4 regions of the Eubacterium ramulus genome follow, and region 4 is predicted to be linked to each of the others. Evidence: riboswitches for the same ligand, from Rfam matches in the RefSeq annotation. Region 4 holds a riboswitch; each other region holds the start of a gene.
What was found. A riboswitch is a leader RNA that binds a small molecule or an ion and turns the genes downstream of it on or off. The one in region 4 is predicted to bind cobalamin.
Positions count from the first base shown of each region.

Region 1: linked by a shared signal. The riboswitch ahead of ACIRUQ_RS09810 (cadherin-like beta sandwich domain-containing protein) and the one ahead of ACIRUQ_RS11140 (sirohydrochlorin cobaltochelatase) in region 4 are both predicted to bind cobalamin.
Region 2: linked by a shared signal. The riboswitch ahead of ACIRUQ_RS09855 (bacterial Ig-like domain-containing protein) and the one ahead of ACIRUQ_RS11140 (sirohydrochlorin cobaltochelatase) in region 4 are both predicted to bind cobalamin.
Region 3: linked by a shared signal. The riboswitch ahead of ACIRUQ_RS12135 (TetR/AcrR family transcriptional regulator) and the one ahead of ACIRUQ_RS11140 (sirohydrochlorin cobaltochelatase) in region 4 are both predicted to bind cobalamin.

Region 1 covers NZ_CP173382.1:2,087,905-2,091,057, reverse strand. Annotated here, with positions in the region: gene ACIRUQ_RS09820 (ANTAR domain-containing response regulator) at 1-15, shown strand, start outside; gene dapF (diaminopimelate epimerase) at 102-962, shown strand; cobalamin riboswitch at 1,095-1,273, shown strand; gene ACIRUQ_RS09810 (cadherin-like beta sandwich domain-containing protein) at 1,541-3,153, shown strand, end outside.
Region 2 covers NZ_CP173382.1:2,102,985-2,106,137, reverse strand. Annotated here, with positions in the region: gene ACIRUQ_RS09865 (cohesin domain-containing protein) at 1-10, shown strand, start outside; gene ACIRUQ_RS09860 (sugar phosphate nucleotidyltransferase) at 242-1,141, shown strand; cobalamin riboswitch at 1,407-1,590, shown strand; gene ACIRUQ_RS09855 (bacterial Ig-like domain-containing protein) at 1,753-3,153, shown strand, end outside.
Region 3 covers NZ_CP173382.1:2,580,983-2,584,135, forward strand. Annotated here, with positions in the region: gene ACIRUQ_RS12120 (SAM-dependent methyltransferase) at 1-285, opposite strand, end outside; gene ACIRUQ_RS12125 (hypothetical protein) at 380-799, opposite strand; gene ACIRUQ_RS12130 (cysteine-rich small domain-containing protein) at 919-1,200, opposite strand; gene ACIRUQ_RS12135 (TetR/AcrR family transcriptional regulator) at 1,318-1,923, opposite strand; cobalamin riboswitch at 2,062-2,270, opposite strand; gene ACIRUQ_RS12140 (NADP-dependent malic enzyme) at 2,515-3,153, opposite strand, start outside.
Region 4 covers NZ_CP173382.1:2,378,909-2,382,061, reverse strand. Annotated here, with positions in the region: gene ACIRUQ_RS11150 (hybrid sensor histidine kinase/response regulator) at 1-141, shown strand, start outside; gene ACIRUQ_RS11145 (DUF134 domain-containing protein) at 316-1,089, shown strand; cobalamin riboswitch at 1,298-1,504, shown strand; gene ACIRUQ_RS11140 (sirohydrochlorin cobaltochelatase) at 1,552-2,778, shown strand; gene ACIRUQ_RS11135 (hypothetical protein) at 2,930-3,153, shown strand, end outside.

The DNA of each region.
Region 1 (3,153 bases), 290 kb from region 4:
ATGCTGGATTCGTAACTTGTCTGAAGTTGTAAAAAAGAGAAATTGCACAAATGTGCAGTGTCATACATATAATATCCAGACAGGATATGTGGAGTATGCACATGGAATTTGTGAAAATGCATGGTCTGGGAAATGATTTTATCATTCTTGATGATACGGATCACAGACAGAAAAACGGCAGAGAGGACTTTGAAACAGAAAAGCATTGCTGTGAGGAAAGTGAGCTGTCGCCGGAGCTGGTAAGACATTTCTGTGACCGGCACCGCGGTATCGGAGCCGATGGTGTTATCTGTGTGTGCAATGCGGGACATCCACAGGCAGATTTTCGGATGAAACTGTACAATGCGGATGGAAGCCAGGCAAGAATGTGCGGCAATGGCATCCGCTGTCTGGGCAAATATGTGTATGATCATGGAAAAACAGAAAAAGTGAATCTGCTGATCGAGACGGATGCAGGATTGTACCGTCTGCAGCTGATAAAAAAGGAAGAAACGGACAGGATATGCTCAGTTCGGGTGGATATGGGAACCCCGGATTTTGTGCCGGAGCACATATCTGCCCGTTTTTTGTTGTTCCGGCCGGTTTGTGTATCCATGGGAAATCCGCACTGTGTACTGTTTGTGGAAAGTAGGGAAGCAATGATGCAGTTCCCGTTAAAACAGGAAGGAACCGTTATTGGAAATGAGGAGATATTTCCGGAAGGGGTGAATGTGGAAGTTGTCTGGGTACAGGATGCAGAGCATCTGTGGATGCGGGTCTGGGAACGGGGCTGCGGTGAAACCTTTGCTTGTGGAACCGGAGCCTGCGCAGCGGTGGCAGCTGCCATGCGGCAGAAAAAATGCGGTGCATCCGTGCTGGTAAGAATGACCGGGGGAGAGCTTCTGGTACAATATGACAGACGTCATGGGCACCTTTATCTGACAGGACCGGCAGAGGAAATCTGCCATGGGAAGTTTGGATAAATTGCGTTTATAATTGTGAAAAAATACCAAAGATAACTTTTGGAAGTTCAGATAAATCGTTTTTTTGCTGAAAAATAGCGGCAAATCCATTGACAGAATATGGTGCATAGGATATGATAAAAAACAGAAAAGAATACAGGAATATGCAGTTGTGAAATAGATATTTTTCTGGAAGTCCGGTTAGATTCCGGCACGGCTTATCCCCGCTGTAATGAGAACGAACACTGTCAGATCCACTGGGAAACTGGGAAGGGACAGCAAGTAGGTATGAACTCTTAGTCAGAATACAGTCAATTGCGTATAGATACTACACATATCCGATGGCATAAACGGATGTTTATTTTTTTTCAAAAAATCAGGAAAAATGGGGTGAAAATCTGGATTTTTTATAAAAAATGTATCGCAGAGATCGTGAATTAGCATAACATTTTTTTCTGAAAAGCTGTGAACGGATGGGGTATACCTGGCTTTTTAAATATGATACGGAAGGGGGACCGGTTTAAAAGGCAACAGGCAAATTGCGTGCAGAATCCAAGCATGGACAGAAGCACGCTGCAATAAGGAGGAGGAACGTAGATATGAGAAAACGATGGCTTGCGCTCTTACTGAGCTGTGCTGTTGCGGTAAACACTTGTGTAGTACCCGCTGCAGCCACCACAGTAAGCGATGCGGCGATTGCGACACAGCAGACCGTTTCGGCAGAAGATGCTGAAACACAACAGATTGATTCAGATGAAAATACAAAAGCACAGGGAGGACAGAATGCTGATCTGTATACTTCCGATGTTGCTTCCACAGAAACAGATACGACGGCTGTTTCAGAGACACATGATTTTCTGAGTGGTGTCCTGGTGTCCGGTATTTCCGGCGAAAAAGCTTTTGAAAACGGCGAGGTAACTATTCCGGCAGATACAAGTGCAACGTATCTGTCCATGAAGCCGGTGCTGAATTCAGAAGCTTCCAAAGATCCGTCCATGAAATATACATTCAAGTATATCGATCTGGATGGAAAAGAGTTTACAAAAGAAGATACGGCACGTAACGTATATGTGCGATTTGACCAGGCCTTCCTGGGAGTGAGCGGAAAAGGAAATGATCTGAGTCTCACAGTAACCAAGGGAGATGTGACTGAAACGTATGTTATCCATGTAGTGCGATCTGCAAAACTATCCGGTCTGTCCATGACAGATCATAACGGAAATGCAGTTTCCATCAGTCCGTCTTTTTCTTCCAAAAAGACTGCTTATACAGCACAGGTACTGGACAATGTATCAAATGTAACGATCAAAGCAATCGATCCGGTAGAGTTACAGAATCCGGAGGAATCCGAGATTCTGTTCAACGGAACAGCATCCGCAGACGGTACATATAAGCTGGATGTGGCAGACGGTGAGAACGTCGTTACGATCAAACCAAACAATGGCGCAGCAAGCGCAGACGAATATACACTGACGATCACAAAAGCAGCATCCGCTACTCTTGATGTGAATGTAGAGCCGGCAAACGCACAGGTGTGTCTGTATACTGACAAGGGTGAGCGTATTTATCAGGATAATGGTAAATACTATCTCGCTCCGAATACAGAGTATACATGGACTGCATCCTGTGAAGGATATGTGGGAAAAACAGATAAGATCACTCTGACAGAAGCGTCCACACTGGATATCACACTGGACAAAGCCGCTGAAGGTGAAAAACTTCCACAGCTGAAAGCAGAGTATCCGGGATTCCGTGCAGACTCCAACAATCAGTCCGTTATCAATGCAAAAACTCCTATTACAAAAGAAAGTATCGAAGTAAAATGGGAGCGTCAGATGGGTACATCTGTATCGCCTTCCAGCGGAAGTACACCGGTTATCGTAGATAACAAGGTATATACACAGTCCGGCGGTAAATTATATATGCTGGACAAAGAGACAGGTGAAGTCTTAAAGAGCAGCGACTGTTTCATGAATGCAGGATTCAACCTGATTCCGGTTACCTATGCAGACGGAATGATCTTCGTTCCGCTGGGCGGCGGTATCCAGTGCTTCAACGCTTCCACACTGGAATCTCTCTGGTGTTATAAAGGAAGAACCGGTGCCTGCAACAGCCCGATCCGTTATGAGAACGGAAGGATTTATGTAGGTTTCCAGATGGGCGATTTTGTGTGTCTGACAGCGACTGATGAAGATCCGTCCAACCAGACCGA
Region 2 (3,153 bases), 280 kb from region 4:
ACGGAAATAAAAACAGCATATCTTTGGACAGAAAAATGGATGTCTCCCGGGATTGGATGCCAGGGAGACATATTTTTGTGAAAAAACACGATTTTTAGCAGAATATGCATGAATATGCATGAAAAATGTTCAAATTATGATTGGAAACTAAGGTTATGCTTTACGAACCAGAGAAAAAATGTTACAATTCTGTTAAATACAGGAAAAAACAATTAGAAGATTTCAGGAAGGAAATAGCAGTATGAATACAACATTGGTTATTATGGCGGCAGGCATTGGCTCCAGATTCGGCGGTGGTGTGAAACAGCTGACTCCGGTTGGGCCGAATGGCGAGATTATTATTGATTATTCCATTCATGATGCACTGGAAGCAGGATTTAATAAAATCGTGTTTATCATCCGTAAAGATATCGAGAAAGATTTCAGAGAAGTGATCGGAGACCGTATCGAGAAAATTTGTGATGTGGAATATGTATTCCAGTCTCTGGATGATCTCCCGGAAGGATTTGAGAAACCGGCAGACCGCACAAAACCGTGGGGAACCGGTCAGGCAGTAAGATGCTGCAAAGGTGTGGTAAATGAGCCGTTTGCAGTGATCAATGCAGATGACTATTATGGAAAAGAAGCATTTGTAAAAGTGCATGATTATCTGGTAAACTGCGGCAATACCAAATATCAGTATTGCATGGCAGGATTTATTCTGGACAACACGCTCAGCGATAACGGAACCGTTACCCGTGGTGTATGTCAGGTCGATGATGAGGAGATGCTTCAGAAGATCGTTGAGACCAGCGGCATTGCCCGTGATACAGACGGTATTGTAAAAGATGAAAATGGCAGCGAGATTCCGGAAGGAACGCATGTATCTATGAATATGTGGGGCGTGACACCGGAGTTTCTTGATGTACTTGACAAAGGATTCGCAGAGTTTCTGGCAAATGTGGAGCCGGGCAACATCAAAGCAGAGTATCTGCTTCCGACCATCATCGGCGATATGCTTGCAAATGGTGAAGTAACGGTCAAAGTTCTGGAGACACAGGACAAGTGGTTTGGTGTAACCTATCAGGAAGACCGACAGACGGTAGTAGATGCATTTGCACAGCTGATCGCAGACGGCGTATATAAGACACCGCTGTTTTAAGCAATATAAAATGAAAAAAGAGAACTTCTGATCTTGGAAAACTGAGATTGGAGGTTCTTTTTCTTTTTGACAGGAAATTACATCGAATTTCTTGTCAAATAGAAAAAAATATTAAGAATTTTGTGTCAGAATGATTGATGTTGAAGCAATGGGTGTGCTATGATAAGAATAAATTCAAGTCGAACGCACGTGAGACTTGGTGCGTGATTCCGGTCAGCGAAAGCTGACATATTCTTCTCAGAATCACTGCACATCTAAAATTGCATAGGGAGCATATTACAACTGCGGAATGATAGAAATACAATCTAGGAAGTCCGGTCAGAATCCGGCACGGTTTATCTCCGCTGTAATAAGGACGAAAGTTGTCGATACCACTGGGAAACCGGGAAGGGACAATGAGTAGGTTGGAACTTTAAGTCAGAATACAGGCAGTTGCAGCTCAGTAGATAAATGTCCGAAAGCATATCGGGGGTTTATTTTTGTTCCTCAAAAAACGGATACAATCCGCAGGAAAGCGGTTTATATAGATAGTAAACAACAAATACTCGGAATCTTTAGAACTACAATGGGGGAGAAGGTTTTGGGGAGCCTACAGGAAAAAGGAGAAGAAAATGAAAAAACACAGCAAAAAAATTGTGTCGCTGATGCTTGCTCTGCTGATGGTGTTCAGTCTGTTACCGATGTCATCCATATCAGCACTGGCAGCAGGCAGCAACAGTCCTGTCGCAGTACAGGCGGATGATACAGTGACAGCAGCACCGGCACCGGTCTTTTATTCAGTCCTGACAGATCTCAGTCGTCAGTCGGCTACTTATTATGCCGATGACTCGGACAAAGTAGGTCAGCTGCGCGTACAGTTGAAGTACAATCCATCTGATTACAACAAGAATACATTGGCGATTTTATGGCAGGTGTCCGATGACGGAAGTACATTTACCGATGCTGAAGGCGCAGGAACTACAATGAGTGCCCCACTGGTCAGCACTTATGTACCGAAGGTCACGGTTGGTCAGACAAAGTATTATCGGGCTATTATAACAAACAAAGGTTTGCAGGAAAATATGACGCCAACAGTAGTTACTACTGCAATTGCCAAAATTTGTTATAAAACAGGAACACGTCCGCGCGTGGAGATTGACAAGGCAATGCTTCGTCAGTCGGATGGTACTTTAGTATCGGATGATTCATTAAGTAAAGTGACATTATGGGGTGTAAATGGTACTCTGCCGAAACGGATTACCAATATCGGATCATTTAGCGGCAACCTTGCGCAGATGCGGGATACGAACTGGGATACGGATACCTACCTGTTTCGTGGCTGGCAGATAGGTGACCGGTTTTTTGATGGAACCTGCCCGGAAACGGCTGCTGTTGCGGCTGGACCGAACGAAGTAAGTGCACTGAAAGGTTTTCTGACCGTGGCAGATTCTGACTGGCATTTTAAAATGTATCAGTCTCCATATCAGAATCGAAATACCTATTATCTGAATTATGAAGGTACGACATCACAGGATGGGGCATTGAAAGTATGCCATATTACACCTGTTTTTGAAAAAATGCCAGCGGTGGTTTACCAACTCAGTCTGGTTCAGACGACTGGTGGAACAGTCAGCCAGGTACGTGACGGAGGAGAGACACATACGCTGATCGCAGAAGCAGCATCCCTGTATAAGTTTGTGCGCTGGGAGCAGTCCGGTGATGGTGGCGAGACATGGATACCGGTCGAAGGTGATTCCAAGCTCCAGGTAACGCTTGATAAGGATATGACATATCGTGCGATTTTTGAAAGTCCTTACAAGATTGAAAACATGCAGGTGGCTGAATATGCATTACCATCTTCCGGGAACAACTGGTATGTGAATATGGCAGTAAATCTGGCAGATTCACTGCCAAGCAATATGAAAGTAACGTTCCATATCTATGATGGCGAATCAATAAGCGAAGAACATTTGCTTGGTGAATATAAAACAAGTTTTGCTCTGGTGAAGAAAGAGCAGACTCTTAAAGCAAAA
Region 3 (3,153 bases), 200 kb from region 4:
ACTGACCAGAACCTGCACCTGTTTTTTCGGATGAAGGACTTCCAATTGCCGAAATCCTTCCATCCAGCCCGCCACCTTTTCATACACTTCTTCCTCTGTCAGATTATAGTGCTGCACCTGTTTTTCCGTATAGGCACTTGCCTGAAACACCAACTGCTCCTTCAGCAGCACCGGACGGATTTCAATCTTTCTTACACTATCTTTTTTCCGCGGACCACTGATGATGATTTTTGCCAGATGTTGATCCATACAGTCCGCCAGTATCTCTTTCCATTCATTTATCATAATATATCTCTTTTCTATCGTTATTATCCATGGTATTCGCTACAAGAGTTTCTACTGTGCTAATTATAGGGTATCTTTTTGCGTCATACAAGCCCTAATACCATCTCCGACACCGATAATGCCTGCATCTTCTTCGATACATTTCCTGCATCAGCATCACCTGGATCAGATGAAAATAACGTTCCTCTACCTGAAGCCGTCCCTCCTCGTCTATATGATCCGGATTCAGCTCCCGGTATATTTTCCTGCAGAGCATTTCCAGCATCAGCCGGTCCGGATAACGATCATACATCATGCTGCCTTCATATTCCATCCGGTCACACTCCCGGTCTACCAGACTCTGAATCTGCCGCGCGTCCCTCGGATACAGTTCCTGCATCCGCCTGCAATCCTTCTCATATTCCGTCTCCTCAAATAGCGTATTCTGCATGGGATATGTCATATAAAAGGGCATTTTATCCCCAGTGTACGGATCCTGTTCCATCCATGAATATCTTTCCTGTCCGAAATTCATATTACACTCCAAAAGAAATCTATTTCTTATCACAACATATGCACAAAAAGAAAAATCTGTGTTCTTCCATCGAAAAACACAGACTCTTCATGTTTGTTTCACAAAAGAATTGAAAATAATCAGGCCTCCATACATCTTGGCTTTTTGCGGATCCGTTCTGCGATCAACAGATATTTGTTCATCACATGTGCATATCCTTCTCTGCAATGAGGAAGCGTGCAGTTGGAACAATTTTTAATACCATTTGGCAGATACTCAAAATTGCCTCCGCACTCATCGCCCAGCAGATACAGCGGACAATAACAGAACAGACAGTTAAAATCCTCATCTGCAACCCCTTTGTGACATGGGAAATACTCACATGCACGATTCTGAAAAAAATCAAATCCTTCTTTCTTCATAATAACCTCCTACATGATACTTAATAATGAAACTTATCTATTTTCCCACTCTTTTTCTATCAATTTAAATTCAAGTCAAACGAATCTGCTGCTTATACAAACCAGATCCGTCGCACGTTATTTTACTGCGGTTGCTTTCTGCTGAAATATCTGGGAAAAACTGTCCACATGACGATCCAGAATATCCACCACACTCTCCTTCTCCTCTGCTCCGTCATAAATACTGTAAAGCAGAAAAATCGGCCCGTAAAAGTCCAGTACAAGTTGTCGTGCCTTCTGGCTGTCTTTGGTCAGCTGCTCAAAAATCGGCTCCATATAAGACACCGGCCCTTTTGCCAGATATCTCTGATAGAGATTTGCCATCCGCGGATCGCGGTACTGCTCCAGCGTCAGCACTCTCCGGAAACAACTTGGGAATTCTTCGCTGGTCCAATAAGAAAATTGTTCCTTCGTATATGTCTTGATATCATCATAAGATACCTGTCTTTCACTTAGAAAATCCTCACCCTGTTGTTCCTCCGGCAGACCATACTCGGATGCTTTCTCGACAATGCTGTCCAGAATTTCCTGTTTACTCTTATAATGTTTGTACAATGCAGCTTTTGTCACTCCTAATTTTGCTGCAATGTCATTCATTGAGGTTCCGGTGTACCCATTCTGTGAAAAAAGCTGTAACGCTTCTTCCAGTATTCGTTCTTTCATTGGTTTTTCGTTTCGTTTCATACTTGCCCTCCTGACTAAAAATTCTTCTCCAGGAATTGAATTTTGCAAATAAAAACTGCGGCAAGCCATTTCAGACTGCCGCAGCCGATTTTCTGCAAAACATACATACTAAACCCATTCATTCCAATTCCGAAAATGAATAAGCATTTCCATTTAAGCAGGTCTCCTGACTTACATATCAACAGCGTCTCTGCATTGCCTTCTCAGGATTGTTCCCAATGACTGACTTTCGTCTCATGCAGCGCCTCCATGCATACAGTGGCGGTACCGTTCCGGATTCTGACCGGATTCACTATTCTTCACGTATTTCCGCTTCATTGCTTTGAACTGACTCATACCCACAGTTCTGTATCAATACAAAATACATGACACTTAAATGTTCTATTCAGATGCTTATAGTATACAGAATAGCTCATAAAAAGTCAATCCATGGTTGAAAAAAAGTTTCCGATTGGTTACTGTTACATCTGATGTTTTTCCAAAATACACAAAGAAGCCACCCTGACATGATAGTTGATGATATATTCAGAGTAGCTTCTTTTTAATTTTATTTTGGAGAGGGTTTGAAAGTTTTCACTTATTTTACTGTAATCAATGTTTTACACAAGCTTTTACAGCAGCACTGACAGCTTCTGCCACACGCTCATCGAAAGCTTCCGGCAAAATATTATCCTCGGAAAGATCTTCCTCTGCCACAAGTCCTGCCACCGCATTCGCTGCAATCAGCTTCATCTCATCTGTGATCTTTGTGGCCCGGCTTTCCAATGCACCTTTAAAGATCCCTGGAAAAACCACCACATTGTTTACCTGATTCGGGAAATCACTTCGTCCCGTTCCAACAACTCTTGCACCTGCCGCTTTTGCCACATCCGGCATAATTTCCGGTACCGGATTTGCCATGGCAAAAAGAATGGCATCTTTGTTCATACCTGCAACCATTTCTGCGGTCACAATGTTTGGTGCTGATACACCGACAAAGATATCCGCGCCTTTCAGTGCATCTGCCAGTGTACCCGTCCTATCTTCCAGATTCGTCACCTTCTGCATTTCTTTCTGCATCCAGTTCAGATTCGCAGAATGGCTGTTGATTATACCGTTAATATCACACATGGTGATCTCTGGAAAACCATAGAGCAACAGCAATTTTGTAATGGCAATACCTGCTGAACCTGCTCCGTTTACAACAATTTTACACTTCTCTTTCTGTTTTCCGACCACCTTTAGCGCATT
Region 4 (3,153 bases):
TCGCAGATTCCAATTGTTGCAATGACAGCAAATGCGTTTGAAGAAGATAAGAAGATGGCTTTGGCAAGTGGCATGAATGATCATGTTGCAAAACCAATAGATATGAATGTATTATTGCCGACTATTATGAAATATATGTAAAGGAAGAAAGAAGGACACTGATTTTGGAAAATGCGTGGTATTTCAGAAATGTACTTGTCAGTACAAACTATAATAAGCTAAAAAACTATAATTGAAATGGGTATATGTCAGATATGTTATTGACATATGCCCGTAATTGCACTATTATATAAGAAAAGCAAAAAGGAGCAGTTTATGCCAAGACCAGTAAAATGCAGAAAAGTCTGCCATTTCCCGAATGTTCTGGAATTTTTTCCGACAGGTGATTATGAGAAAAAAACTCCCATTGTTCTGACAGTCGATGAGTATGAGACAATCCGTCTTTTGGACAAGAAAGGTTATAGTCAGGAGCAGTGTGCTGAATCTATGCAGATTGCAAGAACAACGGTTCAGCGAATTTACGAGATTGCCAGAAAGAAAATAGCAGATGCACTTATTGACGGACATCCACTCAGAATTGAAGGCGGGGATTTCAGAATCTGCGATGGTCAGGGAAGTAACTGTAATCTTGGAGGATGTTACAAGCAGGAACTTTATCAAAAATATGCAGTGGAAAAAGGAGAGAGTATAATGAGAATAGCAGTAACATATGAAAACGGACAGATTTTTCAGCACTTTGGACACACAGAGGCGTTTAAGATTTACGATGTAGAGGAAGGAAAAGTAGTATATTCAGAAGTAGTAGATACGAATGGAAGCGGACATGGTGCATTGGCGGGAGTTCTTAATGCATTGAATGCAGATGTTCTGATTTGTGGCGGAATCGGAGGCGGTGCACAGATTGCGTTAGCGGCAGCAGGAATTAAGCTTTTCGGAGGAGTTTCCGGAGATGCGGATAAGGCAGTGGAAGCTTTTATTAATGAAACACTGGATTATAATCCAAATGTTAAGTGTTCTCACCACGAGCACAGCCACGGGGAAGGACATACATGTGGCGAGCATGGATGTGGAAGCCACAGCTGTCATTAAGAAAAATTCTTGTGGTCAGGATCGACAGCAGAGGTGTAAGTCCGAAGTGTACAAGTATGTAGTTTGATGGAGAAAGTGTGCGTTCAGATATTGAAATCTTTTATCGGATATGTTAAGATATTTTTAAGTTCATAGAAAGAGATAAAAGGTGCCGGAAGTCGGCAGTTTTGTAAGAAAAATAATCCAACGCTGTTAACTACGATTGGAGCAGCAGAGGGTTATTTTTGGTTACAGGAAAAACGACGGATGGTTAAAAGGGAAACAGGTGTAAATCCTGTACGAATCCATCACTGTGATAAAGGAGTACCGATTCGAATACTGGTCACTGATGCGGATTAACAGATCTGTGTTGGGAAGGCGGAAGCGGTGCAATGATCTTTCAGTCAGGAAACCTGCCGGTTGTCTGGTATCGGGAGAACCGTACCCTGTGAAGAATAATAGATACTCAAAGGAGAAGAAGAGATGAAAAAGAGAATGATTGCCTTAGTGGCAGTATTCGCTATGGCAGTTGGAATGCTTGGCGGATGTGGAAACAACAACAGTGCAGATGCAGGAAAAGACAATGCAGTCAGTGCAGCAGGTGAGACAAGTGCAGCAGAGGAAGATTCCGATCAGGCGAAAGCGGATGAAGTAGCTGCATTGATCGATGCGATCTATGTACAGGAAAGAACAGACAAGACAGATGAGCAGTGTGAGGCTGCAAAAGCTGCATGGGATAAACTGACAGATGCTCAGAAAGAATTAGTAGAAGGTGAAAATGCTGATCCGGATTATTTCGGAAGAGATACAGGTGATGCGTCCAAAGATGATCCGCTGAATCAGGATGAGATTGGAGAAAATGAGATTCTTGTTGTAAGTTTTGGTACATCTTTCAATGACAGCCGTGTAGCAGACATCGGTGGTGTCGAGAAAGCAATTCAGGCAGCAAATCCTGATTGGTCTGTAAGAAGAGCATTCACGGCACAGATCATCATTAACCATGTACAGGCAAGAGATGGTGAAAAAATCGATAATGTAGATCAGGCACTTCAGAGAGCTATTGATAATGGTGTAAAGAACCTGGTTGTTCAGCCAACTCACTTAATGCATGGTGCTGAGTATGATGAACTGGTAGAGGCACTTGATAATTATAAAGATAAATTTGAATCTGTAACAGTTGCTGAACCGTTACTTGGTGAGGTAGGAGCAGATGCAACAGTTGTAAATGAAGACAAAGCAAAAGTAGCTGAGGATATTACAGCAGAAGCAGTAAAAGATGCCGGATATGATTCTCTGGAAGCAGTAAAAGCTGACAGTACAGCATTCGTATTTATGGGACATGGAACATCTCATACAGCAAAAGTAAGCTACAGCCAGATGGCTTCCCAGATGGCAGCACTTGGATACGATAACGTATTTGTCGGAACTGTAGAGGGTGAGCCGGAAGAGACAGCTTGTGAAGCAGTTATTGAAGCAGTAAAAGCAGCTGGATATAAAAATGTTATTTTAAGACCATTAATGGTTGTTGCTGGCGATCATGCAAACAATGATATGGCAGGCGATGATGATGATTCTTGGAAGAGTATGTTTACAGCAAGCGGAAACTTCGATAAAGTTGATACACAGATTGCCGGTTTAGGTGAGATTGAGGCTGTTCAGCAGATTTATGTGGATCATACAAAAGCAGCTATTGATTCTTTAGGTAAATAAGAGATACATAGCGTAGTAAAAAGTAAAAAATGATATCCAATCTCACAGCAGGAATGATTTTTTCGTTCCTGCTGTGAGTTGCGTATGGAAAAAATACAGTTAAGTTTTTGATATGTGGATATAGAAAAGTTGTTCACAGGAGAAAGGAAATATGAAAAGAAGAATTGCAGTATTAGCAGCAGTATTTGCACTGGCAGTTGGCATGCTTGGTGGTTGTGGAAATAATGCACAGCCGGCAGCAGACAGTACAAAAGCGGAAGAAAACAGCATGGATACGAGCGCGCAGGATGAAATTGTGAAGGATACTGCTGATGAAGCACAACAGCCTTCGGATGACGTACAGATACCGGCATTGGAAGATGGTATATACGATGC